Regions from separate parts of the Mesorhizobium maamorense genome, predicted to be linked through region 3. Evidence: riboswitches for the same ligand, from Rfam matches in the RefSeq annotation. Region 3 holds a riboswitch; each other region holds the start of a gene.
The links. A riboswitch is a leader RNA that binds a small molecule or an ion and turns the genes downstream of it on or off. The one in region 3 is predicted to bind thiamine pyrophosphate.
Positions count from the first base shown of each region.

Region 1 (7,776 bases), on a different replicon from region 3:
CCGAGGCCGCTGAAGCCGCCGAGCAGGGCGAGGATAAGGATGATGATAAGGATGGTTCCAAGACTCATGGCTTCCACTCCCGCAGGCACTTGTGCGCCGGTTCCGGCACTTCTGGGTTGAGAATGTTGCTCACAGACAACGCTTTGAACGCGTTCGCGTTCCACCTAATGCAGGACGTCGAGAAGGCGACGGCGCAATTCGTGCAGCAGTCTTGCCGCAACGGCGGGCTTTCCGACCGGCCAACGCGCAGGATACGATACAGCTGAAGGTACGTGATCACGACGTGGACGGCGAGATTGTAGAAGGATAAAGCCGACAGCAAAAACAGGCAGTTGAGCGTCAAGATCGGATCCACTTCGACTTATCTCGATCTTGCATCGTCAGATCTGTGAGAGCGGATTTGCAATTCATGCTTGCATTTCTGGAACAAATAAGGAACAGTAGGGAACCTAGCTGCCAAGGCGGATTAAAGTTTTGGGGGGACCAGCGATATGATGAGGTGGAAGGATGCGCGGCTCCTCGCCGCCGCGATCGCGATGACAAGCCTTGCGCCCGACCGGTGGCCCTCAGCCGGGCTTGGCGCCGCTCTCGCCCGGAACACGCCTGCGCTCGCAGCCGAGAAGGATTATGCAGCCTGCTTCGGCGAGGACATCGAGCCGGACAAGCGCATTGTTGCCTGCTCCGCGATTGCGGAGGACGCCGCAGAGCCGGCGCGCAGCCGCGCCACAGCCTATTTCCAACGGGGCGTCGCTCTCGGCGACCAGAAGCAATACGACCGATCGATCGCCGACTACAGCGAGGCGATCGCGCTCGATCCGAACGACGCTTCCGCGTATCTCAACCGCGGCGCCGACTGGTTCAGCAATGGAGACGACGACCGTGCGATCGCGGACTTCAACATCGCCATCAGCCTGGAGCCGTCTTCCAGCGATGCCTACAGCAACCGTGGCCTCGCCTTCCTGCACAAGGGCAAGATCGACGCGGCCATCATCGATTTCCAACAGGCAATCGAGGCGGACCCTCAGAATGGCAAGGCGCATGCGGGCCTGGGCATCGCCTGGGACAGGATGGGCGACCCGAAACAGGCCCTGGCCGAGTATGACGAGGCGGTCCGTATCGATCCCAACAACATATTGGCCAATGTCAAACGCGGTATCGCCCGCGCCGCCGAGAGTGAGTTCGATCCCACTGTCACCGATGACGATGCTGAACAGGCGCCCGGCGAGGACTTATCCGCCGCCAAGGATACGACCAGCAATCGCGCAGCCGCAAAGACCTTGATCGAGCGTGCGGGGATGCGGCTGTCGAAATATGGCCTCGAAGGCGCGCTTCTCGATTTCGACAAGGCGATCAGCCTCGATCCCGACAATGCGGACGCCTATCTCGGGCGCAGCCGCGCAAGGACACTCAAGGGAGACAGCGCCGGAGCGGCGGCGGATTGCCTGCGCGCCATCGAGCTTGATCCGACGCGGGCAGGAAGCTGCGGCGCTCAGCTCGCCGCCGACCAAAGCAAGCCGGCACCGTTGCCGGACACCCAACAGCAAAAGCAGCGAGCCGTCGTTCCGGATATCACTGCTACCCAAGACACGCTGGCCGCAAGGGTTCTGGAGGCGACTGATCCGCGCGCCCTCGAAGCGATCCTTGGCGGCGATGCCTTCCTGGACATGGGCAAGTACGATCAGGCGATCGGCGCCTACAACAAAGCGATTGCGCTCGATCCGAACAACCGGTTCGCCTATTACGGCCGCGGCAAGGCCCAGGCCGCCAAACGCGTTTACGAGCAAGCGATCGCCGATTACGACACGGTCATCCAGCTCGCCCCCAATTTTGCTGCGGCTCATTCTCGCCGGGGCCTCGCCAAGATCACGTCAGGCGATGCCGAAGGCGCTCTTGCCGATTGCAGCCGGGCTTCAACACTCGATCCAAAAGCGCGCGACGCCTACTTCTGCATGGGCATGGCCTGGCACGCCAAGGGCGACGCGGGGCGCGCGATTGCCGCCTATTCGGTAGCCATCGAGATCGATCCGAAAGACGACGCCAGCCATTACGGGCGCGGCATGGCGCGTGCTGACAGGAAGGACTATGACGAGGCAATCGCCGACTTCGGCCAGGCGATCAAGCTCGATCCCGACAATCGCGATTACGCGGTCGCCCGCAAGGCGGCTGTGGCTGCGAAGGGACAGGGCGATATGGCGGCCGCCACGCTCGGCGCCGTCAGCTCGGCGGCGGCCACCGCCAGTTCAGCCGCCGGTTCGGCCGCACCGAGCGATACTGATTCGGCCGCCAAGGCGCTTTTCGCCAAGGGTCGGAGGCTGCATGAGAAAAATGACTATGACGGCGCCATAGCCCTGTATGGCAAGGCGATCGCACTGGTCCCGGCATTTCATGACGCCTATCTGGCCCGGGCCATGGCTTGGGAGGCCAAGAACGATTATGCTCATGCTGTTGCCGATTACACGCAGGCGATCGCGATCAATCCGAATATAGCCGAGACCTACTACAGTCGCGGCCAGAACCTCAGTTTCCAGGAAAACTACGACGGGGCGTTTGCCGACTTCGAAAAGGCCATCAATCTCAACCCCGCGGACGCAAGGGTCTATGCCGATCGAGGCCTCCTATGGATGGGAGGGCACGAGGACGTCGCCGCGCTGCACGATTTCGAAAAGGCCATCAGCCTCGATCACAAGAACCCCTTTGGCTATTTCGGTCGAGGCGTGATCCGAACCAGCAGAGCGGATTATGAAGGGGCCATCGCGGATTTCAGCCAGGCGATAAGGCTTAAGCCGGATTTCGCAACCGCCTACGAGGCGCGGAGCCGGGCGTGGGAAGCCAAGGGCAACCGCAAGCGTGCTCAGGCCGATCGCAAGAAGGCACTGAGCCTTGGGGTAGATTAGACGGGCTTTTCGGGAGGGCGCGGATTTTGCGTTGGAGTGGTTTGGGCGTAATGGCAGTCGCCGCTCTGTGCTTTATTGCGGTAAAGGTTTTGCCTTGGGCGCAGCTCTGACGAGGCTGACGAAAGGCAATCAGCTTGAGCAGCGCTGGCGCCCGATGCGGTTTGATCCCTACCCCAAATAGAAGTTACTGAAATAGTTGCCAAAATCCGGTTGCCGGGCAACGGGCTCGCCGTCCCCGTTCCGGAGGATGCCGGCGGCGAAGAGATAGGAACCGATCGCTTCCATCTTGGCCGGGTCCATGCTGCCTATGGCGCCGTTTCGCCGGCGCAGATAGTGCCCGTCGATCAGCGTCTTCAGCGAGGCGTGGATCAATGCCGGATTGGTCAGGGCGTCCTTGTTGGCGGCGATCAGCAGTGTGGCCGCTTCTTCGGGATGATCGACGGTGAACTGGTAGCCGCGCCGCGTTGCCCGTATGAAGCCCGACGCCAATTCCGGATTTGCACGCAGATACGCATCGCTAGAGGAGATCAGCGTGGTGTGCTCGTCGGGCACGCCGTAGTCGGCATAGACGAAGCTTCGCTGTTTGACGCCTTTCAGTTCTGCCTCGACGCCTTCCCAGGTCGAGACCTCCAACGTGAAGTCGACCGAACCGTTGGCCAGCGCCTCATAGGCGGACGTGCCGAGCGTCACCGTTTCGAAAGCCCCCTTGCCGCCGTCGTGACGGATGATGGTCGAGATCAGCGCGTTTTCCCAGGCACTGCCGAAACCGCCATAGGTCAGGCCGTCAAGATCCCTGGGGGTTTTGATCTCGTCACGCGCTGCATTGAACACCAGCCGTCCGGTTTCGGACTGCACCACGGCATAGACCGCCTTGAGATCGGCGCCGGCGGTTTTCTGGGTGAAGAGGCCGATGGAGCCGTTGATGCCGAAATCGGCAACGCGGTTGGCAACCAGCGTGCCTGCACCGGTATCGCTGTAGGGCAGGATGTCGACCTCGAGGCCGGCCTCGCTGTAAAACCCTTTGTCGCGAGCGACGAACAGGCCGATATGGTTGGTGTTGACCGTCCAGTCCAGCGCCACCGTTGCTTTCCGGGCGGCCGCCTGGGCAAGAGATCGGCCTGGCCGGGCTATAAGGGGAAGGCCGGCAGCGGCAGTGAGCAGCAAGGCTTGCCGGCGCGTCAGGTCAGTCATGGTCCGTGTCCTTCTGGTGGCTCGGGTTGAGGAGGATGTCGAGGATCTCGGCTTCGAGGGTGCCGGCCTGCCGTGCAGCGCCGCCGGCCAGTTCGCGTGGACGCGGCAGCGGCACGGTGATCTCAGCGACGACGCGCGCCGGCCGCGCCGAAAGCACATAGATGCGGTCGGACAGGAACACAGCTTCGCGCACGTCGTGGGTGATCAGCAGCGCCGTCCAGCAGTGGCGCCGCCACATCTGTTCCAACCAGCGTTGCATGGCGGCGCGGGTCAGCGCATCGAGTGCGCCGAACGGCTCGTCGAGCAGCAGCATATCGCGTTCCTGCACCACGGTGCGCAGCAAGGCCGCGCGCTGGCGCATGCCGCCGGAAAGCTGCGCCGGAAAATGCCGTTCGAAACCGGCAAGCCCGAATTCCTCGAACAGCGGAGCAACGCGAGCGCGGGCAGCCTTGCGCCTGACACCTTGCACCTCAAGCCCGAGCGTGGCGTTGTCAAGAATGCGCCGCCAAGGCATCAACGCGTCGCGCTGCGGCATGAAAGCGAAATGCCGGCCGTGGTCATCGAGCGGCTTGCCGTCGAAGAATATCTCGCCCTCGCCGTGAAGCGCGCCGGTCAGAAGCTGGAACAGCGTCGACTTGCCGGCGCCGGAGGGGCCCAGAATGGAGACGAATTCGCCGGCGCCGACGCTGAGCGAAATGTCGGCAAGCACGTCGAGTCCTTCGAAGGCCTTGCGCACATGTCGCAGTTCGAGCCGGTTCATCGCCACGGCCCCTTTCCTGCGGCCCGCCCGCCGGCGGTCCGTTCCCATGGCATGGCAAGGCGCTGGACCAGCATCGTCAGCCCGAACAGGACGAGCGTCAGCACGGCGCTGACGGCGACGGCGGCCAGCACCAGGTCCGGGCGGAAGTTGTTCTTGGCGTTGAGCATGTAGATGCCGAGGCCCTTCGCCGCGCCCGCATATTCGGCGAAGATGGCGCCCACGACAGCATAGGTGATCGAGATCCTGACACCGGCGAAGAAGTAGGGCAGCGCCGAGGGCAGCCGCGCCAGGACGAAGACACGCCAGCGCCCTGCCCCCATGGCGCGCAGCATTTGGCCGATCTCAGCCTCCGTCGCCTCATATCCTTCGGCCAAAGCCACCAACATCGGAAAGAAGGTGACCAGCGCCACCAGCATGATCTTGGGCATCAGCCCAAAGCCGAACCACAGCACCACCAGCGGTGCAATCGCCACCAGCGGCAAGGTCTGGCTGACCACGAAGACCGGAAAAAGGGCGCGCCGCAATGGCTGGGAGAAGTCGATCAATATCGACAGCGCAAAGGCACCGCCGAGCGAACAGGCAAAGCCTGCGAGCGTGGCACGGAGGGTTGGCACGGCGTTATCGGCCAGCGCGTGCCGGTTGAGCATTGCCTGAGCGAAGACGCGCGATGGCGCCGGGAGGATTGTCGGCTTGACGCCACCAAAGCGCGCATAGAGTTCCCACGCGGCTAGCAGCAGCCCCACCGAAAGCATCGCCGGAGCGGTTCTGGCGATGAGGTCCACGATCGGACGCGAAGGGGCGGACGGGGAGGACACGCAGGTACCCGGAGCGGATGGCGCGGGGCGCGCCGTCAGACGGCGGTGGGGCTGTTGGCCGAGACGGTGACGTCGAGCGTTACGTGGCCGGCACCCGGCCCGAAGCGGCAAAAGGCCTCGTTGAGTGCGGTAAAAATGGCGCCTGCGTCGCCGCGCAACTTTGTGCAGAAATGCTTGGAGCGCTCATATACGCCCGACTGCTTCAGGAAGTCGATGCAGCCATAGATCTCGTCCATGTGGTCGTCGGTGCCCATGACGTAAAGCGAGAACTGCGCCGCCGCCGGCTGGCCGGTGACGGCCACGCCGCGCACGGCGGCGATAGCGGCTTCCTTGCGCGGGCCGAGCGGCCCGGCAGGTCCGCCAAACGCGTCGGAGCGGCAGATCGGATCGTCCGGCTCGCCCGGGCAGCCGCGCGAGATGGCGGCCGAAAGCACGCAATGCTTGCCGCTGCGCGCTGCCGCCACGAACAGGTCGCGCATGGCAGGAAACAGCACCTCGGGCGGTCCGACCAGCAAGGTCGAGATATCGTCGGTCTCGATCCGCAGTCGATCACGATAAGGGTCCAGTGCCCCGAGCGCGCCAAGGATGACGCCGACAAAATCGCTGGACATGGGATATAGGGAAATCTGTGCGCCTGAAAACATCGCCCGCCTCGCTCCGCTGGTATTACCCAGATCAGCTTCTAGGGTCTGTGGGCTTGCCGCCCCCGTCTCAGCCCCGACCGTACGGAGCACCCCTGTGGATGGACGCGTTAAAGCACCAATCGGGCGGCTATGAAAGCTGTTTTTTCAGGACCATCGCCGGAAATGCATTGCGCCAGGCCTGATTTATGGGCGGTTCCGTCGGGCCCGGTCTTGAGGGAAATTTGTCCGGAACCTTAGCCACGACGAGTGGTTGTCCCTATAGTCGCAAACGCGACGAACTTCGTGGAAACGAGCGAAGACTTCACAGAAATGGAGACAAACCATGCTCATGAAAATCCTCGCAGCTTCGGCTCTTACCATTGGTCTCGCGACTTCGGCGATGGCGCAAAGTGCTGGCGGAAACGGCGCCAATAATGGGCCCGGCAGCGGCCAGTCGGTCACGGTCGACCCGAACACGCCGGCATCGCCGAACACGGTGGATCCTGGCACGACCGGCAGCACGACCGTCATGCCCGACGGCATGAATTCGAACGCGGACCGGAACTGTCCGGCCAGCCCACAAGGTGCTCAGCCGGATGCCAGCCACACCGCTCCGGGCACGGCTTCGCCGACTGTCAACGACAAGCATTGCGGCAAGTAGCCACTCGCCGAAACTGCTGGAGAATGCCACGGGGCGCCTGTTCCGTGGCGTTTCCGTCTCTTTATGTTTCACCCTCGCCGCACAGGCAGGCGCCTGAGACGTAAACCGCCATCGGCCTTCGTCTCGCCTACGAAACAGCCTTTTCGCGAACCGGCAGCTTCCAGCCCGGCCTGACGAAATGACAGGTGTAGCCGTTCGGGTATTTCTCCAGATAGTCCTGATGCTCGGGTTCGGCTTCCCAGAACGCGCCGGCCGGAGCCACCTCGGTGACCACCTTGCCGGGCCACAGGCCCGAGGCGTCGACGTCGGCGATGGTGTCTTCGGCGACGCGCTTCTGCTCATCGCTGGTGTAGTAGATCGCCGAACGGTAGCTCATCCCCACATCGTTGCCCTGGCGGTTGCGTGTCGTCGGATCATGAATCTGGAAGAAGAACTCCAGCAGCGTACGGTAGCTCACCCTGGCGGGATCGAAATTGATCTCGATGGCTTCGGCATGGGTGCCGTGGTTTCGGTAGGTGGCATCAGGCACGTCGCCGCCGCTGTAGCCGACGCGCGTGGACAGGACGCCCGGGATGCGTCGGATCAGATCCTGCATGCCCCAGAAACAGCCGCCGGCAAGCACCGCGCGTTCGCTTGAAGTCGCCATATCAAATCTCCCCAAAGCAACTCCGGGGAAAGGTTGTAGCCGTTTCCGTCCGGAATTGCGCACGATAAAACTGGAGGCCCGGCGCTATGACAGCCGCTCCAGGATTTCCCATAGATGGGCATTGTCGTCGGCTTCGTCCAGTCGACGGGCGCGTCCTGCTGCCGATCACCACGGACGCGCGGCGTC
Region 1 is NZ_CP173356.1:3,011,903-3,019,678, forward strand. Features, by position in the region: gene ACIU1A_RS15230 (DUF3309 family protein) at 1-68, opposite strand, end outside; gene ACIU1A_RS15235 (hypothetical protein) at 65-343, opposite strand; gene ACIU1A_RS15240 (tetratricopeptide repeat protein) at 492-2,894, shown strand; gene ACIU1A_RS15245 (ABC transporter substrate-binding protein) at 3,063-4,085, opposite strand; gene ACIU1A_RS15250 (ABC transporter ATP-binding protein) at 4,078-4,845, opposite strand; gene ACIU1A_RS15255 (ABC transporter permease) at 4,842-5,597, opposite strand; gene ACIU1A_RS15260 (YkoF family thiamine/hydroxymethylpyrimidine-binding protein) at 5,696-6,304, opposite strand; TPP riboswitch at 6,295-6,408, opposite strand; gene ACIU1A_RS15265 (hypothetical protein) at 6,627-6,944, shown strand; gene msrA (peptide-methionine (S)-S-oxide reductase MsrA) at 7,072-7,590, opposite strand; gene ACIU1A_RS15275 (hypothetical protein) at 7,775-7,776, opposite strand, start outside.
Region 1: it holds a riboswitch for thiamine pyrophosphate, as region 3 does, so the genes downstream of both, ACIU1A_RS15260 (YkoF family thiamine/hydroxymethylpyrimidine-binding protein) here and ACIU1A_RS00570 (MFS transporter) in region 3, are expected to answer to the same signal.

Region 2 (7,776 bases), on a different replicon from region 3:
CTTTGTTGGCCTGCAGCGCCGCGCGCATCTGGTCGGCTACCAGACCGGGTTGCATAGGGTGGATTTCCTGGACGGCTTCGTGGGTCTGCACCGTTAGTGCGGTGACAGCAAGGCAGCTGCGCACGCCAAAGGAAGAGATCGCCTCAAGGTCGCGGGCAATTCCGGCGCCGCCGCTTGAGTCCGATCCGCCAACGACAAGCACATGTGGTTCTCGCCTCAGCGCCATCGATCTGTCTTTTCGATCCATTCCCGTGTGCGCGCTTCGGGATCGGCATTCCGTGTAATGTCGGTGACCACCGCCGCGCTGTCCGCGCCAGCAGCGAAGACGCCGTCGAGGCGGTCAGGGTTGAGGCCGCCTATGGCCACCAATGGGACAGGTGCGACGCGGCGCTTCCACTCGCTGATCCGCTCGGTTCCCTGCGGCGCCCATTTCATCTTCTTCAGGATCGTCGGGTAGACGGGGCCGAGCGCGATGTAGTCGGGTGTGGCGGCGATCGCTCTTTCCAGTTCGGCATCATCATGGGTGCTGAGCCCGAGCCTCACGCCTGCTGCCCGGACCGCCGAGAGGTCGGCGCTCTGCAAATCCTCCTGGCCGAGATGCACGAAGTCGCAGCCTTCCTCGATTGCCAGCCGCCAATGGTCATTGACGATGAGCTGGCACTGGTACTCGGCGCATAAGGCCTTTGCCTTGCGGATTTCGCCGCGCAGCCCGGCCTCATCCATGGTCTTGATGCGAAGCTGCACCAGCTTGACGCCCCGCGGCACCAGTCGCTCGATCCAGGCAGCGCTATCGACAATCAGGTAAAACGGATCGAGCTTCATGAGAACGCCGCCATGCCGATCACGAGCGTGGAGGGGACGGCCATGTCGCGCGGTTCGAGCATTCCCGAGCCAAAAGCTTCGCGACCGGCTTCGACCGCCTTGCCGAATGATCGCGCCATGCCGACGGGTTCGGCCGCCTTGGCGACCGCCGTGTTCAGAAGAACAGCGTCAAAACCGAGCTCCATGACGGTGGCAGCATGCGAAGGCCTTCCAAGACCCGCGTCCACAATCAGCGGGACATCGGGGAAGTGCCCGCGCATCGAGCGCAGCGCCGGGATGTTGACCGGCCCGAGGGCGGAGCCGATCGGCGCGCACCACGGCATCAAGACCTCGCAGCCGGCCTCCAGCAGCCGATCGGCGACAACGAGGTCGTCGGTCGTATAGGGGAATACCGAAAAGCCGTCCTCGCACAGGATGCGCGCGGCTTCGACCAGGCCGAACACATCCGGCTGCAGCGTGTCGTGGTTGCCGATCACTTCGAGCTTGATCCAGCTCGTGCCGAACACCTCACGCGCCATGTTCGCGGTCGTAACCGCTTCTTTGACGGAGTGGCAGCCAGCGGTGTTGGGCAGGATTCTGACGCCGAGCGAGCGGATCAACGACCAGAATTGTTCGCCGGCCCTGCCGCCTGCCATGTCGCGGCGCAACGAGACGGTCACCACCGACGTGCCCGACGCCTTGACCGCATCGGCAAGGATGGCCGGGGAAGGATATTGAGCCGTGCCGAGAAGCAGGCGGGAGGGAAGCATCGTCCCGAGAAGATCGAACATGCTAGCCTCCCTGCATGGGCGAGAGGATTTCAATCCGGTCACCGTCGCTCAGCTGGAACGCCGCCCGGTTGGCCCGGTGCACGAGGTCGCTGTTGACGGCGGTCGCCAGCCAATCGCCCTCATAGTCGAGCGCGGCAAGCAGCTCCGCCAGCGTGGTGGCGGCAACCTCATGGGCTTCGCCGTTGACCATCAATTTCATGAGCAAGCTCCTTGGTTCCGTCTTGATTGAAAACCAGGTCGGCAGCCTGGCGCGCCATGGCGGGGGCGAGGAGAAAGCCGTGACGATAGAGCCCGTTGATCGCTATGATCTCGCCGTTCGTTTCGACGCGCGGCAGGTTGTCGGGAAAGGCTGGACGGACGCCGACACCGGTTTCAACGATCTCGGCCTCACCAAAGGCCGGATGGAGGGCATAGGCGGCGCCGATCAGCTCCATCATTGATCGCGCCGTGACCGGTCCGATGGACTGGCTTTCAATCATGGTCGCGCCGATCGTGAAACGGTGGGAGGTGCGTGGCACCGCATAAAGCGGAAAGCGCGGATGGAGCAATCTGACCGGGCGCGACAGGGATATATCAGGTGTGCGCAGGATCAGCATCTCGCCGCGAACGCCGCGCAGCGTGTCATCGGCTGCTGCCATTCCCGTGCAGTCGATCTGGCGATCGAACCCGGAAGCACGCCGGGCGTCGGCAGAGAAATGGAATTCGACACCCATCGCCGCCAGCCTGTCATGAAGTGCCGCCATCGCCTGGCGTGGGTCGAGATGGGCCTCGTCGGGGAAGAACAGCCCGCGGCGGAAGCGGCTGGCGAGGTCGGGCTCGAGCAACGCGATTTCATCTTCATCGACACGCCGATGACCCGAGGTGCGGCTGGCGAACCGGTCGAGCTCGCCCGCATCGCGCGGAGCGGCCACGACCAGCGTTCCCGCCCGTGTCACCTGGCCAGGCGTTGCCGCTTCCCACCAGTCGGCGGCGTCGCGTCCGAGATCCAGCACCGGCTGCTCGGCGCTTTCGCGCTCGCACCATGGCGCCAGCATGCCGCCGGCGAACCACGACGCATTGCCGCCAATGGCATGTCTTGTCTCGGCAACTGTCACTGTCGCGCCGCGTGTGGCGAGCTCGAAGGCGGCGGTGAGGCCGGCGACGCCGGCCCCTTGGACCAGCACTTTCATGGCCGCTCATGCGCCCCTTGGATGAGTGGTGCGCCGGTCTCGTCAGCCGGCATATAGAGATCGCCGCCCTCGCGGTATTTCGCCGCCATCGCCGCCATGCCCTCTTTCTGTGCCTCGGCACGAATGTCGTGGGAAATACGCATGGAGCAGAATTTCGGTCCGCACATCGAGCAGAAATGCGCCACCTTGTGCGCCTCCTTGGGCAAGGTCTTGTCGTGGAAGGACCGCGCTGTTTCGGGATCAAGCGACAGGTTGAACTGGTCTTCCCAGCGGAACTCGAAGCGCGCGCGGGAAAGGGCATCATCCCTGACTTTCGCCGCTGGATGCCCCTTCGCGAGGTCGGCGGCATGGGCCGCGATCTTGTAGGTGATCACGCCGCTCTTGACGTCGTTGCGATCGGGAAGGCCGAGATGTTCCTTCGGCGTGACGTAGCAGAGCATGGCGGTGCCGAACCAGCCGATCATGGCAGCACCAATGCCGGAGGTGATGTGGTCATAGCCCGGCGCAATGTCGGTCGTCAGCGGTCCAAGCGTATAGAACGGCGCCTCGCCGCAGACAGCGAGCTGCTTGTCCATGTTCTGCTTGATCTTGTGCATCGGCACGTGGCCGGGTCCCTCGATCATCACCTGGCAATCCTTCGCCCAGGCGATCTGCGTCAGCTCGCCGAGCGTTTCCAGCTCGGCGAATTGCGCCGCGTCGTTGGCATCGGTGATCGAGCCGGGACGAAGACCATCGCCGAGCGAGAAGGACACGTCATAGGCGCGGCAGATGTCGCAGATCTCCGCGAAATGCTCGTAGAGGAAACTTTCGCGGTGATGGTGCAGGCACCATTTGGCCATGATCGAGCCGCCGCGGGAGACGATACCGGTGACCCGGTTAACGGTCAGCGGGATATAGTGCAGCCGCACGCCCGCGTGGATGGTGAAATAGTCGACGCCCTGTTCTGCCTGTTCGATCAGCGTGTCGCGGTAGATCTCCCAGGTCAGGTCCTCGGCGATGCCGCCGACTTTCTCCAACGCCTGGTAAAGCGGCACCGTGCCGATCGGCACCGGTGAATTGCGCACGATCCAGTCGCGAATGTTATGGATGTTGCGGCCGGTCGACAGGTCCATCACCGTGTCGGTACCCCAGCGGATCGCCCAGACCATCTTTTTCGACCTCTTCGGCCATCGACGATGTGACCGCCGAATTGCCGATATTGGCATTGATTTTGACCAGGAAATTGCGGCCGATGATCATCGGCTCGCTCTCGGGATGATTGATGTTGGCGGGAATGATCGCGCGTCCGCGGGCTACCTCTTCGCGCACGAATTCGGGCGTGACGAAATCGGGAATAGCGGCGCCGAAGCTTTCACCGTCGCGCGGCAGCTTGCCGCGCATGATCTCGCGTCCAAGGTTCTCGCGGATGGCGACGAACTCCATCTCAGGCGTAATGATGCCGGCGCGCGCATAGGCAAGCTGGGTAACCGCCTTGCCGGCCTTGGCCCTGAGCGGTCGGTTGCGAACGGGAAATTCCGGTGTGAGGCGCTCGCCAGTCGCAAATCCGTTGTCTTCCGGCTGGACATGGCGGCCGTCATAGGCTTCGACATCGCCCCGCGCCTTGATCCATTCATGGCGAAGTCGGGCGAGGCCTTTTTCGATGCTGGTTTCGACAGTCTGGTCTGTATAGGAACCTGACGGATCGTAGACGATGACAGGCGGTTCGCCCGCCGTCGGATGGACGGAGATTTCGCGCATCGGCACCCTGATCTGTGGGTGGATGGTACCGGGCTTGTGGATCTTTCGTGAGGCGGGCAGTGGTCCCGTCGAAACGGCGGGGGTGAGGGCATTCATCTTGAGGCTCCTTTGCTCGTGCATTGGAGACCCAGTTCTGTGCCGGAAGGATGAAAAGACGCTTCTAGCGACCTGCCAAAACAGGACCCGGGCGTAAACTCCCGCAAAGCGCTTGCACCGTCCCTACGCCAGTATGAACTGGATCAGGTTCAACGGGTCACTGCGCCGCGAAAGCCAGCAGTATCTCAGCCCCTTGCCGGGACTCCCCTGGTGAATGCCTCAGGTTGAACGGCCGGCGCTATCGTGTCAAGCAGGTTCGGGCGCCTTGAGCCGGTGGCGCGGGCCATGCAATATGCCGGTATAATTTTTAGACGATTGTCGGCCTCGGGTCCGGAAATTCCGGTCCGTATCTATGAGCGGCAGCTATGGGTCGCACTCTGCCGTCTGCAAGGTGCTTATCCAGCGACTGTTGTGTGGCGAAATCGGGCCATGTCGCGTCGTGTGAGCGTCGGCCGTTGCGCTTAGGGAGTCATTTGGACCCCTACCGGAATCGACTCGGGAAGTTCGTCAAATGAAAGGCGCGCCGGCGGACGCCACCGGTTCCTTTCTCAGTTGAACTTGATGCTGGCCTGCACGAACATGCCGTAACGCTCTGCCTGCCAGTCCAAGACCTGCGGGTGGGGGATCGACCGGCCGGAGCCTTTTCGAAATGCGCGGCACCTTCAGATGCCACCCTCCAGTAACGGGCTCCGACGCCAATGTTGAACAAATCCGTGACCTTGTAGTTCAACACCGCCTCGAGTTGGACCCCATGCCCGTCGCCGTCTTCGGGAGTGGGGCTTATCTCTGGGTTTAGATGGTGCCGATCTTTGCCGTTTAATCGCGTCAATAGGAACGCCACGTCGCCAGAAAGGCTGAGCCGTTCGGTGAGTTGCGTCTGCCCGGCCAGTCCGAGCCGCAGCGAATGCCAATTGTTGTCCTGGCTGATCACGCCGACATTGGTCGGCAATGCTGGCACGCACATCTGCGAGTTAGCCTGCTGCGCGCATCCGAAAGCGTTGTAGCGCTCGTTCCAGAAGTTATAGCCGACCAAAGCACCAATGCGATAGCGCGGCGTATTCCAGAAATAGTATCCCAGATCAGTGGTGAAATAGGTGATGTCGCCGCCGCGCTGATCGCTCGACGTGTTCGAATAAGATCCCAGCGGGAAATCCTCGTCGATGAGAGTGCCCTCGCTGACTCCGCCCGCCCCGAGGAGGCCCTTGACGAAAATGCCGGTTGGATTGTGGGTTGCCTTGACGAAGACTTCGCTCGAATGCACATCGAGATGGTCGTAAGTGAGCCGAGAGAGCAGCAGCGGTGTCGATCTCGGGTTCTGTCGCAAATGTTCGGTAAGAGGTCACGGCTTTGAGCGCTCTTCGGTTTCTGAGAAGCTCATAATGTCCCGAGCGGAACGGGCGCGCCATGCCGACGGGATCGGCCGCCTTGGCGACCGCCGTGTCAGAAGCACGGCGTCAAAGCCGAGCTCCATGACGGTGGCAGCATGTGAAGGCGCATCGAGGGCAGCGCCCTCATATTGACCGGCCCGAGGGCAGAACCGATCGGCCCTCACTACGGCATCAGCACCTTGCGCTTCCAGCAGCCGCTGGGCGACGACAAGGTCACCGGTGGTGCAGGGGAATACTGCAAGCCGTCTTGGCACAGGATGTGCGCGGCCCCGACAAGGCCGGACACGTCCGGTTGCAGCGTGTCCTAGTTGCCGATCACTCCGAGCTTGATCCAGCTCGTGCCGAATTCTTCACGCGCCATGTACGCTATGGTGACCGCTTCCTTGACGGAGTTGCAGCCAGCACTCTCGCCGGTTGAAGCGGCACATGGCTAGCCAGTGGCGCATCGTGTTGCAGCGAAACCGGCCGTTACGTTGCCAAAAAGGGATGGATGCAGACAAGGCCGAAGGCGTTGATCGCGGCGACGACGACAGCGTCAACTGTTTTGGGATAGGCCTTAATCCAACGCAACTCCAGAAACCAACTTTCCCAGACTTGAGGCGTTGCAGGGCAGGACTTTGCTTGGTGTAGCGCCCGAGGTCACGCCATGGTCAGCCAGTCCTCTAGCTGACCTCATCACCTAAATCGCAGGATTCTACGATCAAGACGGCTATCTAGCCCCATCCATGGCATGGATGCATCCAATCCAAACAACCAAGTTTACCGACCTGTCATGATGCTGCATAGCGAAATACCGGCAGGCCGATCAATCAACCACTGCCTTAGATCATTAGATGAGCGGGCCAGAGATTCCGATGGAGAGGAGATCTGTGCATGCCCGGCCGGACCTCAGAATGGGCCTTACGGCTCTCGTGATAGAGCGAGCCATAGGGTCCGCTAGAATCCGGTAGCCTTGGGTGGCGAGAAACCTCCCGTTCTGAGCTCCTGTTTGTATCGATCTTGAAATTTGATCGGCCGTTACCGGAACCGCGTATCTGAACTGCAGGTGGCTGAGAGCGATGGCGCTTTCAATAAGCACTGTAACATTACCCACCCTGCCTCTCCACCAGCAAAGCGAAGTCATGAAATTCGGGTCAAGCGGCGTTCGAGGTTTGGATTCGGAATTGGTCGGCAAAGCCAGCGGACTTTATACCGAAGCTTTCGCTTGGCGTTTGATTTCGAGCCGGGTTCAGTTGAATAGTCCGGTCTTCATAGGCCGCGACTTACGCGACAGCAGTCAGGCGATAGTCAACAATTGCATGGCAGCGTTGGCCGCAAATGGTTTTCAGCCGATCGATTGCGGCGCCATACCTACGCCTGCCCTGGCACTATATGCACGCAGACACGGCACGGCCGCTCTTATGGTCACCGGGTCGCACATTCCAGCCGATCGCAACGGCATCAAATTCTATGGCCCGAATGGTGAAATCGACAAGGCGGATGAGGCCGCGATGACGCGCTTTGTAGGCGAAAGATCAGCTGCGTATTGCTTGCCACCGGCTCCTCTGGGAACGACGTGGCCTATGCGCCATGAAGAAGCGATCGGCTGTTATCGAGAGCGCGCCAATGACATACTGGAGCCGGGCTCCCTTTCCGGCATGAGACTTGGTGTCTATCAGCACAGTTCGGTCGCGGCGGAACTGTTGGTACAGGTCCTTCAATCGCTTGGTGCCAGCGTGATCGCGGTCGGGAAAAACGGGACCTTCGTACCTGTCGATACCGAAGCCGTGGACGCGGCAACAATGTCAAAATTGA
Region 2 is NZ_CP173356.1:6,601,839-6,609,614, forward strand. Features, by position in the region: gene ACIU1A_RS32780 (hydroxymethylpyrimidine/phosphomethylpyrimidine kinase) at 1-226, opposite strand, end outside; gene ACIU1A_RS32785 (thiamine phosphate synthase) at 217-822, opposite strand; gene ACIU1A_RS32790 (thiazole synthase) at 819-1,592, opposite strand; gene thiS (sulfur carrier protein ThiS) at 1,594-1,791, opposite strand; gene thiO (glycine oxidase ThiO) at 1,760-2,761, opposite strand; partial or broken gene thiC (phosphomethylpyrimidine synthase ThiC) at 2,758-4,594, opposite strand; TPP riboswitch at 4,697-4,813, opposite strand; gene ACIU1A_RS32810 (omptin family outer membrane protease) at 5,076-5,918, opposite strand; partial or broken gene ACIU1A_RS32815 (thiazole synthase) at 5,986-6,388, opposite strand; gene ACIU1A_RS32820 (phosphomannomutase) at 7,104-7,776, shown strand, end outside.
Region 2: it holds a riboswitch for thiamine pyrophosphate, as region 3 does, so the genes downstream of both, thiC (phosphomethylpyrimidine synthase ThiC) here and ACIU1A_RS00570 (MFS transporter) in region 3, are expected to answer to the same signal.

Region 3 (7,776 bases):
GGCGGTCGACTGCCTGACGAAAGATCAGAATGCGTTGCTGGCGTTCTACGATTTCCCCGCCGAACACTGGGATCATCTGCGAACGTCCAATCGCATCGAAAGCGTCTTTGCCACCGTTCGCCACCGCACGGTGCGTACCAAGGGCTCGCTATCCTCGAAAACCGCCAGGCTGATGGTCTTCAAGCTGGTCATGGCCGCGGCCAGGACGTGGCGACGATTGAAAGGACAAAATCAGTTGCCGAAACTCATCGCAGGTGCCACGTTCCTGGACGGAATCGAGGTCATCGAAACGAAGCCGCAGAGCGCCGCTTGATCAGCCTCGTCACCCAAATTCCAGCATAGCTCGCACGGTCTGGTTCACCCTGTCACGGTGTTCCTTCAAGACGGGGCGCTTGTTTTCATGGTTTCATGGACAGGCGAGCGCGCCCGAACTGGTTTCGCTAACTCATTAACCGGATTTTGTCCCTGCATTTCGCTCGGTTTCATCCCGCCAATGCTGATCTTGAATCTTCGTCCGCGCATTCGGCCGAACTACATTTCCGCTGTCGAACGCGCTGCCTCTCGACGCTGAATGACCGCCAGAAGATCAACTATGAGATCGAACAGGACCGCCGCACTGGCAAGTCCTCTGCCGGTAGCCTCAGTAAAGCTGGCTGAAATTTTCTCCTGCGTCCCGGCAAGTGCGAATGAACGCGAGGTAGGGCATGGTTTGGCCCCCGCCTTTTCCTATTCTGCGCAGATCGTACCGATAGCAGCTGCGCGCTCCAGAACGACCCTCGAGAGATAAGTCAAGCTGCGACCTTCTTGCCGGTCCGCTTCGCCGGCGCCGGCGTTTCCGACTCTTTCGGTTTGCGGCCGAGACCTATGGTCTTGGCCAAGGCCGAGCGCGCAGCGGCGTAATTCGGCGCGACCATGGGATAGTCCGCCGGCAGGCCCCATTTGGCGCGATATTCGTCCGGCGTGAGGCCATAGTGGGTCGACAGATGGCGCCTTAGCGATTTGAACTTCTTTCCATCGTCAAGGCAGACGATGTAGTCCGCCATCACCGACTTCTTGATCGGAACAGCAGGCCTGAGAGCCTGCGGCTGTTCTGCCGAAACGCTGCCGGCCGTTCCTTTCAGTGCTGCATGTACTTGGCCGATCAGGGCGGGGAGATCGCCCACCAATAGATTCGTCTCTCAGAGCCAAGAACATTTGGGATAACGACAGAAAATGACGTGCCCGTTACATCTTAACCTTTAGCCCTTGCAAAAGGTGCTTCTTGGGCGAGGGTGACAGAAATATGTATAAGGGAAGGGGCAATACTCTTTGCAGGCGACTAGGGTCATTCTTTCTTATTGGACCACGCTTTAGACGGGGACATTTGATGGCTCTTCGCAGAAGGCAAGAGGTTTTCGATGTCACCGCGTCGTGTATTTAAACCAGCATGCGATTCAAAGCCCGTTAGCTTATCTTTCGTCACTCACAAGCCAACTAACTTTTTTATCATCTGCCGCCATCTTGCACCTTCTTTCACGATGTCTCTTCCTCCGTACGATCGCCCATGGTTCATTGCTCCCCACGCCGACCCCGAAGACCTAGGAGAGCACATTCGGACCCAGACGAGCAAATATAATAATTTCATCAACAACACCCTGTATCCGAGCCAACGTGATTGGGCTCGAGCCGCCGCGGAAGCTCATGGCATTGATCCTGAACACGATGATGCGTGGATGGGGGAGACCGAGAAGGTCTACGACGATCTTCCAGAAGAAGTACTAGATGAATTCTATACTTATCCCTGCCTCAATGACCCGACCATGACAAACTACTTAGAACGAATCATGACGGAACTCAACTCAGACGGCGCGCACGAAGTGCGGAGGTTACTATACACATATATGCCACTATCGTCGGCACAAGAATGTCGACGAAAGCGAAGCCTAAGTTACATTCCGGACTACATGCGCTTTGTCGACCACGATGACAGTGTCAAACTGCTCGTACTGGATATCCCGCCGAAGGGTAATGATAGCAAGGATGACATAGTGCGCAAGTATCATGCTGTCGGATGCACGAAAGTCGAGAGGAGCGACATTGCAGGTTGCGTCGTCATTCCCGATGCCGATTTTATCGCTTATGATGAAGATAACGACTTTTTTAAACGGGCGCGGTTCGGCTCATTTGACGTGGTGGCTGTCACGAAGGTGCTGCTTGAAGATCGTTGAGTTTCTCTCCAAGGATGGGGCGCTAGGCGCCACATCAGATTTCGCCTTCTGTAGGGATTGACGTTCCTGTTTGAAGGTCTCTGTTGGCTGCGCCGTATGGCGTTTTAAAGATGTCCCTTGTGTTTGTGTTTGCGACCACCTCTCGCCTTTATTGCATCTGTATTTCGGTCATTTCTCTTTGTTCAGTTCTGGGTCTCCGTATAACGCCTGTGATTGCTAATTATGTGTGCCGCCTGTCGTGGGTGTTGTTGAGTAAGGATCGTGTCTCAATGTATGGATTTTGACCATCCGTTTCTATTGTCTTATCGGTCCTGGTGTCTTCTCCGAAGGCTCGTCTCTTGCGATGTAATCTTATTACAATTCAATAAGACCGGGTTATTTGAACAATGTGATTTGTGTATCCTTGCATAACTCGTCTGCGTCTGCAGGTGACCAATTTGGCGAAATCGCGGCGGCCCCGGTCATCTTCTAAAACACAAGGTGATCTTCTTCCGCGGCCAGGAGCACCTCGACGTTCAGGAATTGTTCGCGCGGCGTCTGGGTGACCTTGTACCTCATCCCACGCAGGGGCCGGCAGCCGGCACGGCCTCAATTCTCAATCTCGATTTCGGCCGTGGCGGTGGCAGGGCAGACCAGTGGCATACCGACGTGACTTTCGTCGATGCCTATCCGAAATTCTCGGTCCTACGTGGCGTCGTCATTCCGGCGGCGGGGGGCGACACGATCTGGTCCAACACGCACGCCGCGTACGAGAATCTGCCGGCGCCGCTCAAAACATTGGCGGACGATCTGTGGGCTGTTCATAGCAATGCCTACGACTACGCAGCCGCGCGCCCGCGCGCCACAGCCGAAGAGAAGAAGCACTTCGAGGAAGTCTTCACATCGACGATCTACGAGACCGAGCATCCGGTCGTGCGCGTCCATCCGGAAACCGGGGAGAAGTCGCTGCTGCTCGGCAATTTCGTGCAGCGCCTCGTCGGCCTTTCCAAGAGCGATTCCGCCAAACTCTACGAGGTGTTCCAGTCCTACGTCACTGCCCCGGAAAATACCGTGCGGTGGCGCTGGCAAGTAGGCGACGTCGCTATCTGGGACAACCGTGCTACCCAGCATTATGCGGTCAACGACTATGGCGACCAGCACCGGGTTGTGCGTCGCGCTACGGTTGACGGTGACGTTCCGGTCGGCGTCGACGGTCGCCGCAGTATAACCCATGTCAAGGCAGCCAAGCCGGCGGCGAAGGCAGCCTGACCGTCTGAACAGGGGAAAAATTAAACTTCGTATCGCCGCGGCCGTATCGCGCTGCGTAACCGCCTCCCAAAGCCTATGATTTCCGAGAAGCAAGGCGAATTGCTGGCTCGAGGCTTGGCCCGAAATCGAGGTCCTGCAGCGTGGCGCATGGCTCGGGTCGCTGCTCGTGGCCACGCTGCTGCGGTACAGGTCCCTCGCCGCCCCACCATCTCGCGCGCCTGCACCTCGGCGCTGAAAACATGGGATCATTATTTTGACAGACGCGAACGGCCGCCTTGTACCGCTCTGCCCATTTCCCCTAGGGCTGGATAGCGATCATTCACCGTTTGTTCATCATAATAGCGCACGATCATAACTGGACATGCTGGTAGCTCGTACATGCCTGAAGGCCCCTGCGTCGTCCCAGCGCCGGGGCCTTATTACTTCCGCAAAATCCATTTCAGCAACGCGGGCACCTCGCAGGATGTCGCAATCTAGTGCGGACACCTTAACCGGATTGGCTTTCATTTCAGCCATCAATGCACAGGAGAGTTGGGACACACACCTCCGCGCTTGGGATGATTCACCATGTAGCGAATTCCGCGCGTTAAACGAATTCGGGTTCCTCAAATATACAATCGTCGACACCGATCCTGATGGATCGACCCTCGATGACAAAATCAATCATCTTCAAACGGAATTGTTCAATATTGCCGAGAGCTACCGGTGTTCCGTCGAAGTCGACATTCGCGAGGTCGGCGGTCAACAACGATCATGGTGATCGCCCGCATCTTTCGTGTTCACATGGCCACAATCGGCCGCATCGGTGCCCGAGGTCAGACCAGAAGTCGCTGATCGTTTATGTCAGTTGATAGTTTTCGCAGGGACGTATGCCATGATGTGAGTCTTGTCTTCCAAGCGCCGATTTGGCCGGGTAGGGTTTGCAGGGGGGCGAACACCGGATGAACGAACGGAATGATACTGGAAAAACTGCGCGCCTGTTGGGGGTTTACCCCGACCGTCGATAGGAATGTCGCCCTGGTCGAAGGCTTTCTGAAGGGCAAGAGTTTCGCCGACCTGGCGCAGGAACATAGCCTGTCGAAATCGAGGGTGCGGCAAATCATCGAGAAGGCTGATCGGCTCGTGGGCGGCGGCATCCTGACCAAGGCTGAACCGACCAAGGCCTCGCCTCGATCCGATTTCATGGTCGACTATCCGTATGTGTGGATCCTGGCCGAGATGCACCGGCTCGGAAGCGTCACGCCGCATCATTTCTTTGCGGAGCTGGAACGCGCCGGATCGCTGGAGCGGCTGGTTGACAAGATGAAGCGGTTGCCGTGGCGCACACCAACAACAACACGTGAGCTGGCGCGCCTCGTGTGGCAAAAGGAGAGGGGCGAGAGCCCATGGCCTGCAATGAAGCGATCACGCGTTGTGATCGTGGAACCAAGCTGCCCGGTCGACCATCCGGATCGCGGCCTTCAATGCCAGCTCGCCTTGGAACCGGCCTTTCAGGAATTGGCTGCGCGCGCAGCGGAATCCGGCTGGACCGAGGACGAGATAGCCTACGCGCTCCTCGAGCTCGCTGGCGCGCGCCTCAAGAGCAACTCCGTCAATAGCGAGACTGAGAGGGCGATTGACCGGGCCAGAGCAACAAGATGAGCGGCAATCAAGAAGCTTCGCCTGACCCGATATGAACGTCGCTGCGCCACTCAGTTTGGAGGTGCAAGCTGACCCGAATCGGGCAGGCGAGCGGAAGTGCTGAAATAAGGCGTGAGAATCCATGGCGATCTTGCGCATGGCGAACTCCTTCAAGTGACTTGTTTTCATCAGCCTAACCAGAGGTGCCACCGGCCTGGGTTCTTGATGCGGTGGCTGTGCGAGACGCCAGGCGCCACCGCGCGGCCAAGCCCACAAAGCGGACCTTTTTGTCGCAGTCGCAAAACGCGTCGAAGTTTTCGAAATATTTGCGACGAAAAAAGCGGTCGTTGGCCATGAGCGCCCGGCCAAATAAGGCGTGCTTGTTATTCAAGGTTGAGATTCCTCGCAGATACCGAGGGGGTGCCCCGTCAAGGGGCTGAGATACTGTTGGCCGAAGGCAGCACAGTGACCCTTTGAACCTGATCCGGATCATGCCGGCAAAGGGACGGGTCTGACGCCTCTCTCCTTTGCCGGCCTCATACAAGTGGCCGCAATGACACCCGAAAAATCAACAACCACGGTACGGCGTTCAGCGCTCACGCCTAAACTTCCGACGTTGACCCTGCTATGCGCCCTTTCGGTGCTGCCGTTGAACGTCTTTCTGCCATCACTGGCGAATATCGCGCAGGATTTCCGCGCCGATTATGCTCTCCTGAGCCTGTCACTAGCCGGTTACGCGGTAGTGGCCGTCGCATTGGAACTGATCATGGGCCCGCTATCCGATCGGTTCGGGCGTCGGCCGATCGTCATGGTCAGTCTTGCCACGTTCACGATCGGGTCGATCGGCTGGCGCCTTTGCATCCGATATTCGGACCTTTCTTGCGTTCCGTTTGCTCCAGGGGCAATCACGTCCTGCTATCCAATTTCGATGGCGATTATCAGGGATACGGTCGGCAAAGAGCAGACGGCGAGCCGGATCGGTTATACGGCGATGATCTGGGCGGTGGCCCCGATGATTGGCCTAGCGCTTGGCAGGCGCTATGACCCTTACGGGTGGCGCAGCCCTTTCCTCGATCACAGGGGCCGTCCTGACGGAGGGCAACGCAAGCATGCGCTGTTCTCCATCATGCTTTTTTCCGCCGGGTGCGGGCTGTTGGCGGCTGTGCTCGCGGCGCTCGTGCCAGGCGATTCTCAGTCCTGTCGGACGTGATGCCGTCGCTGATAAACACGCGCTCTTAGCGCTTGAAAAAAGCAGTGCGTGCGGCGGGGAGCCCCGTGGCGGCTTGATCACGATCTTCCAGAAGCTGCAATTAAGGGCAGCACAGGGTCGCGGAGCGGCAACCGAAAGCTCCCATGCGAAACGACCGAGTTGCGGACAGACCAGATGTTGGTGAGGTTATTTCAGCCGGTTCCCTTTCATTTCTTCGCTGCCTTCCTCAACCAGTCGCGCATTTGTCGCGCGGGCCGTGACAGGTGCGCCGTGTCAGGGGTCAGCAGATGATACTGTTCCCGTCCTGGCAGCACCGGGCCGGGAAGCTGAACAAGACGCCCCGACCGCAGATGTTGGCCGCAGGAGAGATGGTCGCCGATGGCAATGCCAAGGCCGCGCAGCGCCGCGTCGATGCACAGATGGGTGCGATTGAAGAACAGGTGGTTGTCGACATCGTCCAGCATGGCGCCTGCCGCTTCGCAATAGCGTCGCCACCAATAGAGCCCGCGCTCGTGGATCAGCCTGTGCGCGGCGTAGAAGCCTGGTGAGGCCGGATCTGGCCCCTTGGCGATCAATGCGGGTGACGCGACCGGGAACGCGTTGAGATCAAGGAAGGGCTCGGAGCGAAAGCCGATCAGCGCAGCGGGTCCCCAGGTCAGCACCAGGTCGACATCGCCGGGCAGGCTGCGCGGCGGGTCCGGGCGGCAGCGCAGATCAACGTTGAGCCGCAGCGCGTCCAGCGCCTCCGCCGTCAGCCGCGGCATGAGCCACACAACCGCCAGATCGGTTTCCACATCCAGAACCACTGTTCCCTTGGCGGTGCCGCGCCTCAGACGCCCGACGCCGAGCGCTAGATCGGCGAAGGACCGGGCGACGGTGCGGGCGAAGAGGCTGCCTTCGCCGGTCAGCACGACATGGCGTGCATGACGCTCGAAAAGTTCGACGCCCAGTTCCATCTCCAGATTGCGCACGTGGCGGCTGACGGCAGCATGGCTGACGCCCAGTTCGTCCGCCGCCGCAGCGAAGCTGCCATGCCGGGCAGCTGCTTCGAAGGCGCGGGTGGCGTTGAGGTTGGGCAGTTTGCGCATGAGACCAGCATAACAAAAGCGTTCGCTTGCGGTAAAAAATATTGTTTGAGTGAAAGCTCACTTCGCGCGATTTCTTGGGATCCCCATCGCCAGGAGGATGCGATGACCCGAGCGCAGAACCCCCAAACCCGGATGATCGTAGCGCTGGTTCTCGGCGTGACGATCTACGGCCTCGCGATGGGCACCACCTACCCGCTTCTGGGCTTGTTGCTATCGGATCGCGTGTCAGGCGCGCTCAATGGCCTGAATACGGCAGCGACCGGCCTCGGCCTCATGACCGGCGTGGTGCTGGTGCCCGGCCTCGCCCGCCGGTTGGGCGCGGGTCGAACGGCGCTGGCAGGTGTGGGGCTGCTGGCGCTGGCGCTCGTTGCACTGGCCTTTCTGCGGGACTTCTGGCCGATCT
Region 3 is NZ_CP173355.1:95,820-103,595, forward strand. Features, by position in the region: partial or broken gene ACIU1A_RS00530 (transposase) at 1-313, shown strand, start outside; partial or broken gene ACIU1A_RS00535 (cold-shock protein) at 533-657, shown strand; gene ACIU1A_RS00540 (MucR family transcriptional regulator) at 789-1,163, opposite strand; gene ACIU1A_RS00545 (RolB family protein) at 1,398-2,207, shown strand; partial or broken gene ACIU1A_RS00550 (TauD/TfdA dioxygenase family protein) at 2,673-3,455, shown strand; gene ACIU1A_RS00555 (hypothetical protein) at 3,589-3,690, shown strand; gene ACIU1A_RS00560 (hypothetical protein) at 4,410-5,096, shown strand; gene ACIU1A_RS00565 (hypothetical protein) at 5,269-5,466, opposite strand; TPP riboswitch at 5,482-5,598, shown strand; gene ACIU1A_RS00570 (MFS transporter) at 5,629-6,285, shown strand; gene ACIU1A_RS00575 (LysR family transcriptional regulator) at 6,492-7,373, opposite strand; gene ACIU1A_RS00580 (MFS transporter) at 7,506-7,776, shown strand, end outside.

Region 4 (7,776 bases), on a different replicon from region 3:
CCGGCGCGGATTACCGCGATATCGAACTGCCAGCCTTCGGCGCCGGCATGCGCCGTCGCTGCCTCGTTGCCGTTGATCGTTTCCTGCCTGACGCTCGCATCGTCGAGACCGGCCACCCAGCCGCTCCTGATATAGTCGGTCAGCGCACGGTTCTTGTCGATCGACACGCCGTCGAAGCGGATCGCGATGTCGCCCGGCCCGGTCGCCGTCACGGCGGCGGCCGAATTGTCGATGATGAAGCCCTCCGGCACCGAGAAGGACACGCCCAGGCCCGGATGCAGAAAGGTCTCGCCGCGCACATAGCCTTCTTCGGGCGTGTCGCCGTAGAGCAGGCCGTCTATCCCGGCGAGGAAGGCGTCGCGATCGCGGGTGCCGACGCCCGGCGGGCCGAACTGGCGGGCATGGCGTTGCGCAAGGTCGATACGCTGCGGCGTATTGGGATGCGTTGCCAGGAAATCGAGGCTGGCGTCGGTGGCGCCGCTGATCGAGCGGAAATCGGTGTAGGCCGACATGGACTGCAAGAAGCGGCCGGCGGCGTAAGGATCGTAGCCGGCTTCGCCGATCGACTTGATGCCGATCGCGTCGGCCTCCAGTTCCTGGTTGCGCGAAAACTGCGCCAGTCTCAGCTTGCCGCGGATCAGCGCCGCCTTGGCGGTCGGGCTGTCGCCGAGCACGTCGGAAACAACCTTGGTGGCGAGCCCCTCCTCGGCCTCGAGCTGCTGGCGCTGCAGGCCGTGGTTGGCGGTGACGTGGCCCATCTCATGCGCGATGACGGCAGCGAGCTCGGCCGAATCATTGGCCAGCGCCAGCAGGCCGCGCGTGACGTAGAGGTAGCCGCCCGGCAGTGCGAAGGCATTGACGTTGGGCGAATTGAGGATGGTGATACGATAGGTCTGGGTCGGGTTGGCCGACACCACCGTCAGGCTGCCTACGACCTTGGCGACCATGCGCTCGAGCTTGGGATCGGAATATTCGCCGCCATAGGTCGCCAGTATGCGTGGATGCTGCGCCTTGGCCAGTTCGGCCAATTTGTTATTGGCCGCGACATTGTCGACCGTGATCGGTTTGTCGGAAGGCTGGAAGCCGGATTCCTGGACTTCCGGAGGTGTGAACATCTGGCAGCTTGCCAGGGCCACGACAAAGCCGGCCAGCGCCAGAAAGCGCGCCAGCATTTTCCCTCTTGGTCTTTCCGTGCCGGTCGGCAGAACGGCTTCCTTTCAGGTCTGGCGCATGCCCGCGAAAATCGGGGCGATCCTCGCAAGGGCTCATGCGCAAATCAAAGCATTACAGCATCCACGCCATACCAACGCGCGGCGGATGCTGCAGGCAAATCACGGCCTGCACCGGACCGGTACAGGGCGGACCTAGCCACACTACCTCTGTCATGGCAAGCAATCGCCCCGTCGCCAGGAGCCGGTTTGAGCGTAAATTATGTCCGCTTCCGGGCAATATCTCGTGATCCAGCCTCCCAGGCGCTTGTGCCAACATAGCGCCGGAAAACTTCAGGACCAGCCCCGGCAAAGAAATCATCCGCCTTGCCCTTGGCGGCAACCATGCCGTTGTCGAGGAACACCACCTCCTCACAAATACGGCGTGCGTCCTGTGGCTGATGCGTGACGAACAGCAGCGTCATGCCCCGCTCGGCATGCACGTCGGCGACAAGATCGAGCATGTCGTCGCGCAAGGCCGGTCCGAGTGAAGCGAAAGGCTCGTCCAGAAGAAGCACCGGGCGGTTGCGAACCAGCACGCGCGTCAATGCGACACGCTGGCGTTCGCCTCCCGAAAGTTCGCGCGGCAGGCGTCTTTCCTTGCCCGCGAGGCCGGTGCGCGCGATCGCCTCCGCGATGTCAGCGCGGTCGGCCTCGGTCAGCCGCAGCGAGGGCGAGCGGCCGAGCCCGACATTCTCTTCGACCGAAAGATGGGCAAAAAGATTGTTTTCCTGGAACACCATCGACACCGGCCGCGCCGAAGGCGGCGCCGCGCCCACATCGGCGCCGCCGATCAGCACGCGGCCAGCCTGCGGCGTCTCGAAGCCCGCCACCAGATTGAGCAGCGTCGACTTGCCCGAGCCGCTCGGCCCCATGATGGCGGTAATTTTCGACGCGGCGAAATCGACATCGAAAACGAGCGGCGCGTCGCCGTAGCTGAACGAGACCGTGTCCAGCCGCACCTCGGCTCCCCTTGTCGCACCATTGGTGGCGCCCGCAGCCATCAGTCTCGTTCTCCCCTTCCCAGCCCGCTCGCCGCCACCACAAGCGCAAGGCAGACCAGACCGAGCAGCAGCGCCAGGCCGGCGGCGTCCTCGGTACGGTAGCTGCCCATGCGCGCCAGGAGAAGGTAGGGCAAGGTCTGCACGGAATCACTGCCGAACAATGCAATGACGCCGAGATCGCCAAGCGACAGCGCCATGGCAAACGCGAAGGCGGTGGCCAGCGGCCGTCGCAGCGAGGGCCAGTCGACCAGCCGCAACCGGGCCCAGCCCGCTATTCCCAGAAGCGCGCAGAGCCGCTCATGGCGCTCGCTCGCCGCATCATAGGCGGGGCGGATGGCACGGATGGCGAAAGGCATCGCCATGACTGCATTGACAGTGACGACCATGACCGGGGCTATGGCAAAGACATCGCCGACATGGCGCAGCAGAAGGAACCAGCCGGCGCCGATGACGATGGGCGGCACGACCAGGACGAAGCCGGCACCGGTGTCGGTGGCGTGTTCGAGCACGGTCCGCGGACCGGAGCGGCGCTTCAGGGCCAGCACGCGGCGCGCCATGGTGAGCGAAAGCGACAGCGCAACCGACAGCAGCGCCGACAGGAAAGCCAGCACGGCGCTGGTCAGCGTCGCCTGCCGCACCGCCGCTTCGCCGGCGAGACGACCGAGGTCGGCGCCGAGGCCTGACATCACCGTCGCCGTCATCGGCCCGGCGACGAACAAAAGGGCCAGCACGACGAGCGCGGCATTCAGCGCGGTCTCGGTCCTGCCGGCCGAGACGTAGCGGCGCGGCGCCACCGGCAGATTGGCGTCACCGGTGGTGTTGGCGCCGAGCCGCGTCAACGCCAGCACCACGACAAAGGTCAGCGCGATCTGCAGCAGCGTCAGCGCCACCGCCCGCGCGGGATCGAAATCGAAACGCAGCGCCTGGTAGATGCCGACCTCCAGCGTCGTCGCGCCGGGGCCACCGCCCAGCGTCAACACGATCGTGAAGGATGTGATGCAGAGCATGAACACCAGGCCGGCGACGCCCGGCAGAGCGGCGCGCAGTGTCGGCCACTCGATCAGCCGGAAAGCCGGTGCGGCACCCATGCCGAGCTGGCTCGCCAGCCGCCATTGGTCGGCTTGGATGGTTTGCAGCGTTTCGAGGAACAGCCGCGTGGCCAGCGGCAGGTTGAAGAAGACATGAGCAACGAGGATGCCGGAGAGGCCATAGATGCCCGGCCAATGGTAACCGCCGACGGCACCAAGAAAGCCGGCGAAATAGCCGGCGCGGCCATAGAGCGCCAGGATGCCGAGCGCCGCCACGATCGCCGGCAGCGCCAACGGCAGGGCGAAGAGCTGGAGGATGAAGCCGCGGCCGGGAAAGCGCGGATGCCGCGACAGCGCGCGAGCCACGAACAGGGCCGGCGCCACCGACAACAGCGTCGAAAGCGCCGCCTGCCACAACGTAAAGCGCACGACGCGCAGGAGATAAGGATCGAAGGCCGCCCAGGCGCCGGAGAAATCGTTCGCGCCTTCGAAGACAAGGCCCGCAAACGCGCCGCCGATCAGCAGCCCGATCGCCGCAAGCGCGAGGATACCGGCGGAGATGCGGGGGTCAGACGCGCGCTGCACGCTGCGCCACCCAAAGGACCTTTAGCGAGCGTCGCGTTCCTTCGCGCCCCCCTCTGTCCTGCCGGACATCTCCCCCACTTGGGGAGAGATTGGCTGCTTCAGCGCTCCACCCTCTCCTGTGACGTCGCCAATTGGCGAAAGCCGTCGTGACGGCCAATCTCCCCCTCGTGGGGGAGATGTCCGGCAGGACAGAGGGGGGCGCTGTAGAGCACTCATCATTCGATCATACGACCAAACTACTTGCTCATCACCGCCAGCCATTCATCCACCCATGCCTTGCGGTTGGCAGCGACCTCCTCGGGACTGAACAGCAAGGTTTTGGTCGGTTTGACCAGTCTGTCGAAGGCCGGATTGAGCGGCTTGTCGGTCTTGCCGGCCGGGAACATCCAGTTGGTCTCGGGGATGGCATCCTGGAATTTCGGCCCGGTCATGAAGGCGATGAACTTTTCCGCCAGCGGATTTTTGGCTCCCGTCGTGGTGATGCCGGCGACCTCGATCTGCAGATACTCGCCCTCCTCGAAGGAAGCGGCCTGGTAGCGCTCGGTGTTCTCGGCAACCATGTGGTAGGCGGGCGAGGTCGTGTAGGACAACACCATCGGCGCCTCGCCCTTGGTGAACAGGCCGTAGGCCTCGCTCCAGCCCGGCGTCACGGTCAAGACCTTCGCCTTGAGCTTGGCCCAGGCCTCCGGCGCCTTGTCGCCATAGACCGACTTCACCCACAACAGCAGGCCGAGGCCCGGCGTCGAGGTGCGAGGATCCTGGATGACGATCTTGTCGTCGGCACTGCCCTCGACCAATTCCTTCAGGCTCTTGGGCGGCGTCTTCAGCTTCTGCGTGTCATAGATGACGGCGAAATAACCATAGTCGTACGGGACAAAGATGTCGTCGTTCCAGCCGCCCGGCACATTGAGCCCGGTCACGGCGCCATGCGGTGCAAACAGGCCAGTGGCCTTGGCATCGGCGGTGAGATTGGTGTCGAGGCCAAGCACGATGTCGGCCTTGGTCGCGGCCCCTTCCAGCTTGACGCGGTTGAGCAGCGCGACGCCGTCGGCAACCGAGACGAAGTCGACATCGCAGCCGCATTCGGCCTCGAATTCCTTCTTCACCACCGGGCCGGGCCCCCAGTCGGCGGTGAAGCTCTCGTAGGTGTAGACGGTGAGTTTGTCCCTGGCCAAGGCTGGCCCCGACAGAACCACGACTACTGCAGAGACAAGGGCGTATAAAAGCGTGCGCATCGGCGCCTCCTTCGTTCGGGTTAAAGGAATTGAGGCGTCGGACTGTCCGAAACGTCTAATCCCTCCGCCGGTACAAACCGGATCAGGTTCAGCGGGTTGGCGAGACTGCCTCTCAGCCGGTCCGCGAAATATCGCGTCCGGCACCCCGTTAGAGCGCCTCGACACATAGGCCCGGCCGGTGAACCGCGCAAGTGGCTGTTTGCCGGCCTTCCGTTTCCGCTGCCGGGCTGGTAAGGGCCACACGATATGAGCACATTCACCATCCTGCTTGGCGGCGACCTCATCCGCACGCCACGGCTCGACCGTCAGGTCGAGGGAACCCGCGTCATCGCCGCCGATGCCGGCATCGGCCATGCAAGCACGCTCGACCTTGTGCCGGAACTGTGGGTCGGCGATTTCGATTCCGTGCCCGCCGGCCTGCCGGATGCGTTGGCCGCCGTGCCGCGCCGAACCTTCCCGGCAGAGAAGGACGCCACCGATGGCGAACTCGCGATATCGGCCGCCCTGGAGTGCGGCGCGACCAGCCTCGTGCTTGCCGGCGCCTTCGGCGGCAAGCGCGCCGACCATGCCTTCCTGCACATGGCGCTCGCCCTGCGGCTGACCGGGGCCGGGACAAAGGTGCTGTTGACCAGCGGCGCGCAGGAAGCCGTGCCCCTGGCGCACGGCACGGCCCGCTTCGACTATACAGACGGCACCCTGTTCTCGATCCTGGGTTTTTCCGAGCTTGCCGGGCTGACCGTCGCCGGCGCGAAATGGCCGCTTGACCGCGTCAAGGTCGCGTTCGGCTCGTCGCTGACCATCTCTAATGAGGTCAAGGGCAGGCTCGAGATCGCGCTGGGAGCGGGGCGCGCGCTGCTGCTCGCCCATCCCTATCCCTTGCCAGAAAGCTGACATGGCGCCGCCTCTTCTCAATCTCGACGGAATAAAACTGACGTTCGGCGGCACGCCCCTGCTCGACGGCGCCGACTTGGCTGCGTCGGCAGGCGACAAGATCGCGCTGGTCGGCCGCAACGGGTCCGGCAAGTCGACGCTGCTCAAGATCGCCGCCGGCCTGATCGAGCCGCAGGACGGCGAGGTGTTCCGCCAGCCATCGGCGACCGTCCGCTATCTGCCGCAAATGCCCGACATGGACGGCTTCGCAACCGTGCGCGCCTATGTCGAGGCCGGCCTCGGTCCCGCCGACGATCCTTATCGCGCCAGCTACCTGATGGAGCACCTCGGCCTCTCGGGCGAGGAGCAGCCGGGCGACCTCTCCGGCGGCGAGGCCAGGCGCGCCGCCCTTGCCCGCGTCATGGCGCCCGAGCCTGATATCCTGCTGCTCGATGAGCCGACCAACCACCTCGATCTCTCGGTGATCGAATGGCTGGAAGAGGAACTCGTCCGCACCTCCTCGGCCCTCATCGTCATCTCGCACGACCGCCGTTTCCTTGAGCGCGTCTCGCGCGCCACCGTGTGGCTCGACCGGGGCCAGACGCGCCGGCTGGATAAGGGCTTCGGCCATTTCGAGGAATGGCGCGACCAGGTGCTTGAGGAAGAAGAGCGCGAACAGCACAAGCTCGGCCGCCAGATCGTGCGCGAGGAACACTGGCTGCGTTATGGCGTGACGGCGCGGCGCAAGCGCAACATGCGCCGCCTGGGCGAATTGCAGACCATGCGCCAGCGTTTTCGCGGCCATCGCGGCGCCGAAGGCACCGCGACCATGGTGGCCAGCGACGCCGCCGAATCCGGCAAGCTGGTGATCGAGGCCAGGAACATCGAGAAGAGCTTTGGCGACCTCACCGTGGTCAAGGGGTTCTCGACCCGCATCCAACGCGGCGACCGCGTCGGCCTCGTCGGGCCGAACGGCGCCGGCAAGACGACGCTTCTGAAGATGCTGACCGGAGAATTGCAGCCGGATGCCGGTTCGGTGCGGCTCGGCACCAATCTGGAGATCGCCACGCTCGACCAGAAGCGCGAGGCGGTCGATCCGCAGGAGACGCTGGCTCAGTATCTCACCGACGGGCGCGGCGAGAACCTTGTCATCAATGGCGAGCAGCGCCACGTCGTCTCCTACATGAAGGACTTCCTGTTCAAGCCGGAGCAGGCACGCACGCCGGTGCGCGAGCTGTCGGGCGGCGAGCGGGCACGGCTGATCCTTGCGCGCGTGCTGGCCCGGCCGGCGAACTTGCTGGTGCTCGATGAGCCGACCAACGATCTCGACATGGAAACGCTGGAGTTGCTGCAGGAACTGGTCGCCGGTTTTGCCGGTACGGTCATCCTGGTCAGCCACGACCGCGATTTCCTCGACCGCACCGTGACCAGCGTGATCGCGCCGGACGGCGGCGGCCGCTGGGTCGAATATGCCGGCGGCTATTCCGACATGCTGGCGCAGCGCGGCGGCACCAGGCTCGACGACCGCAAGGCGCGGGCGAAGGCGGATGCAAGCGAGGCGCCGACGGCGAAGGCGGACAGCCCCACCGCCAAAGCCCCGGCAAAAAAACTCTCGTTCAAGCAGAAATTCGCGCTGGAATCGCTGCCCAAGAAGATCGAGGCGGTGACAGCCTCGATCTCGCGGCTGGAGAACAACATCGCCGATCCGGCCTATTACGAGCGCGATCCGGCCTCGTTCCAGAAGACCATCGCCGCCCTCGACAAGGAGCGCGCGACGCTGGCGGCACTGGAGGAAGAGTGGCTCGAACTGGAGATGTTGCGCGAGGAGATGGAGGGGTGAAGATGG
Region 4 is NZ_CP173356.1:5,141,156-5,148,931, forward strand. Features, by position in the region: gene ACIU1A_RS25705 (M48 family metalloprotease) at 1-1,172, opposite strand, end outside; gene thiQ (thiamine ABC transporter ATP-binding protein) at 1,430-2,212, opposite strand; gene thiP (thiamine/thiamine pyrophosphate ABC transporter permease) at 2,212-3,825, opposite strand; gene thiB (thiamine ABC transporter substrate binding subunit) at 4,062-5,060, opposite strand; TPP riboswitch at 5,103-5,218, opposite strand; gene ACIU1A_RS25725 (thiamine diphosphokinase) at 5,307-5,951, shown strand; gene ACIU1A_RS25730 (ABC-F family ATP-binding cassette domain-containing protein) at 5,953-7,770, shown strand.
Region 4: it holds a riboswitch for thiamine pyrophosphate, as region 3 does, so the genes downstream of both, thiB (thiamine ABC transporter substrate binding subunit) here and ACIU1A_RS00570 (MFS transporter) in region 3, are expected to answer to the same signal.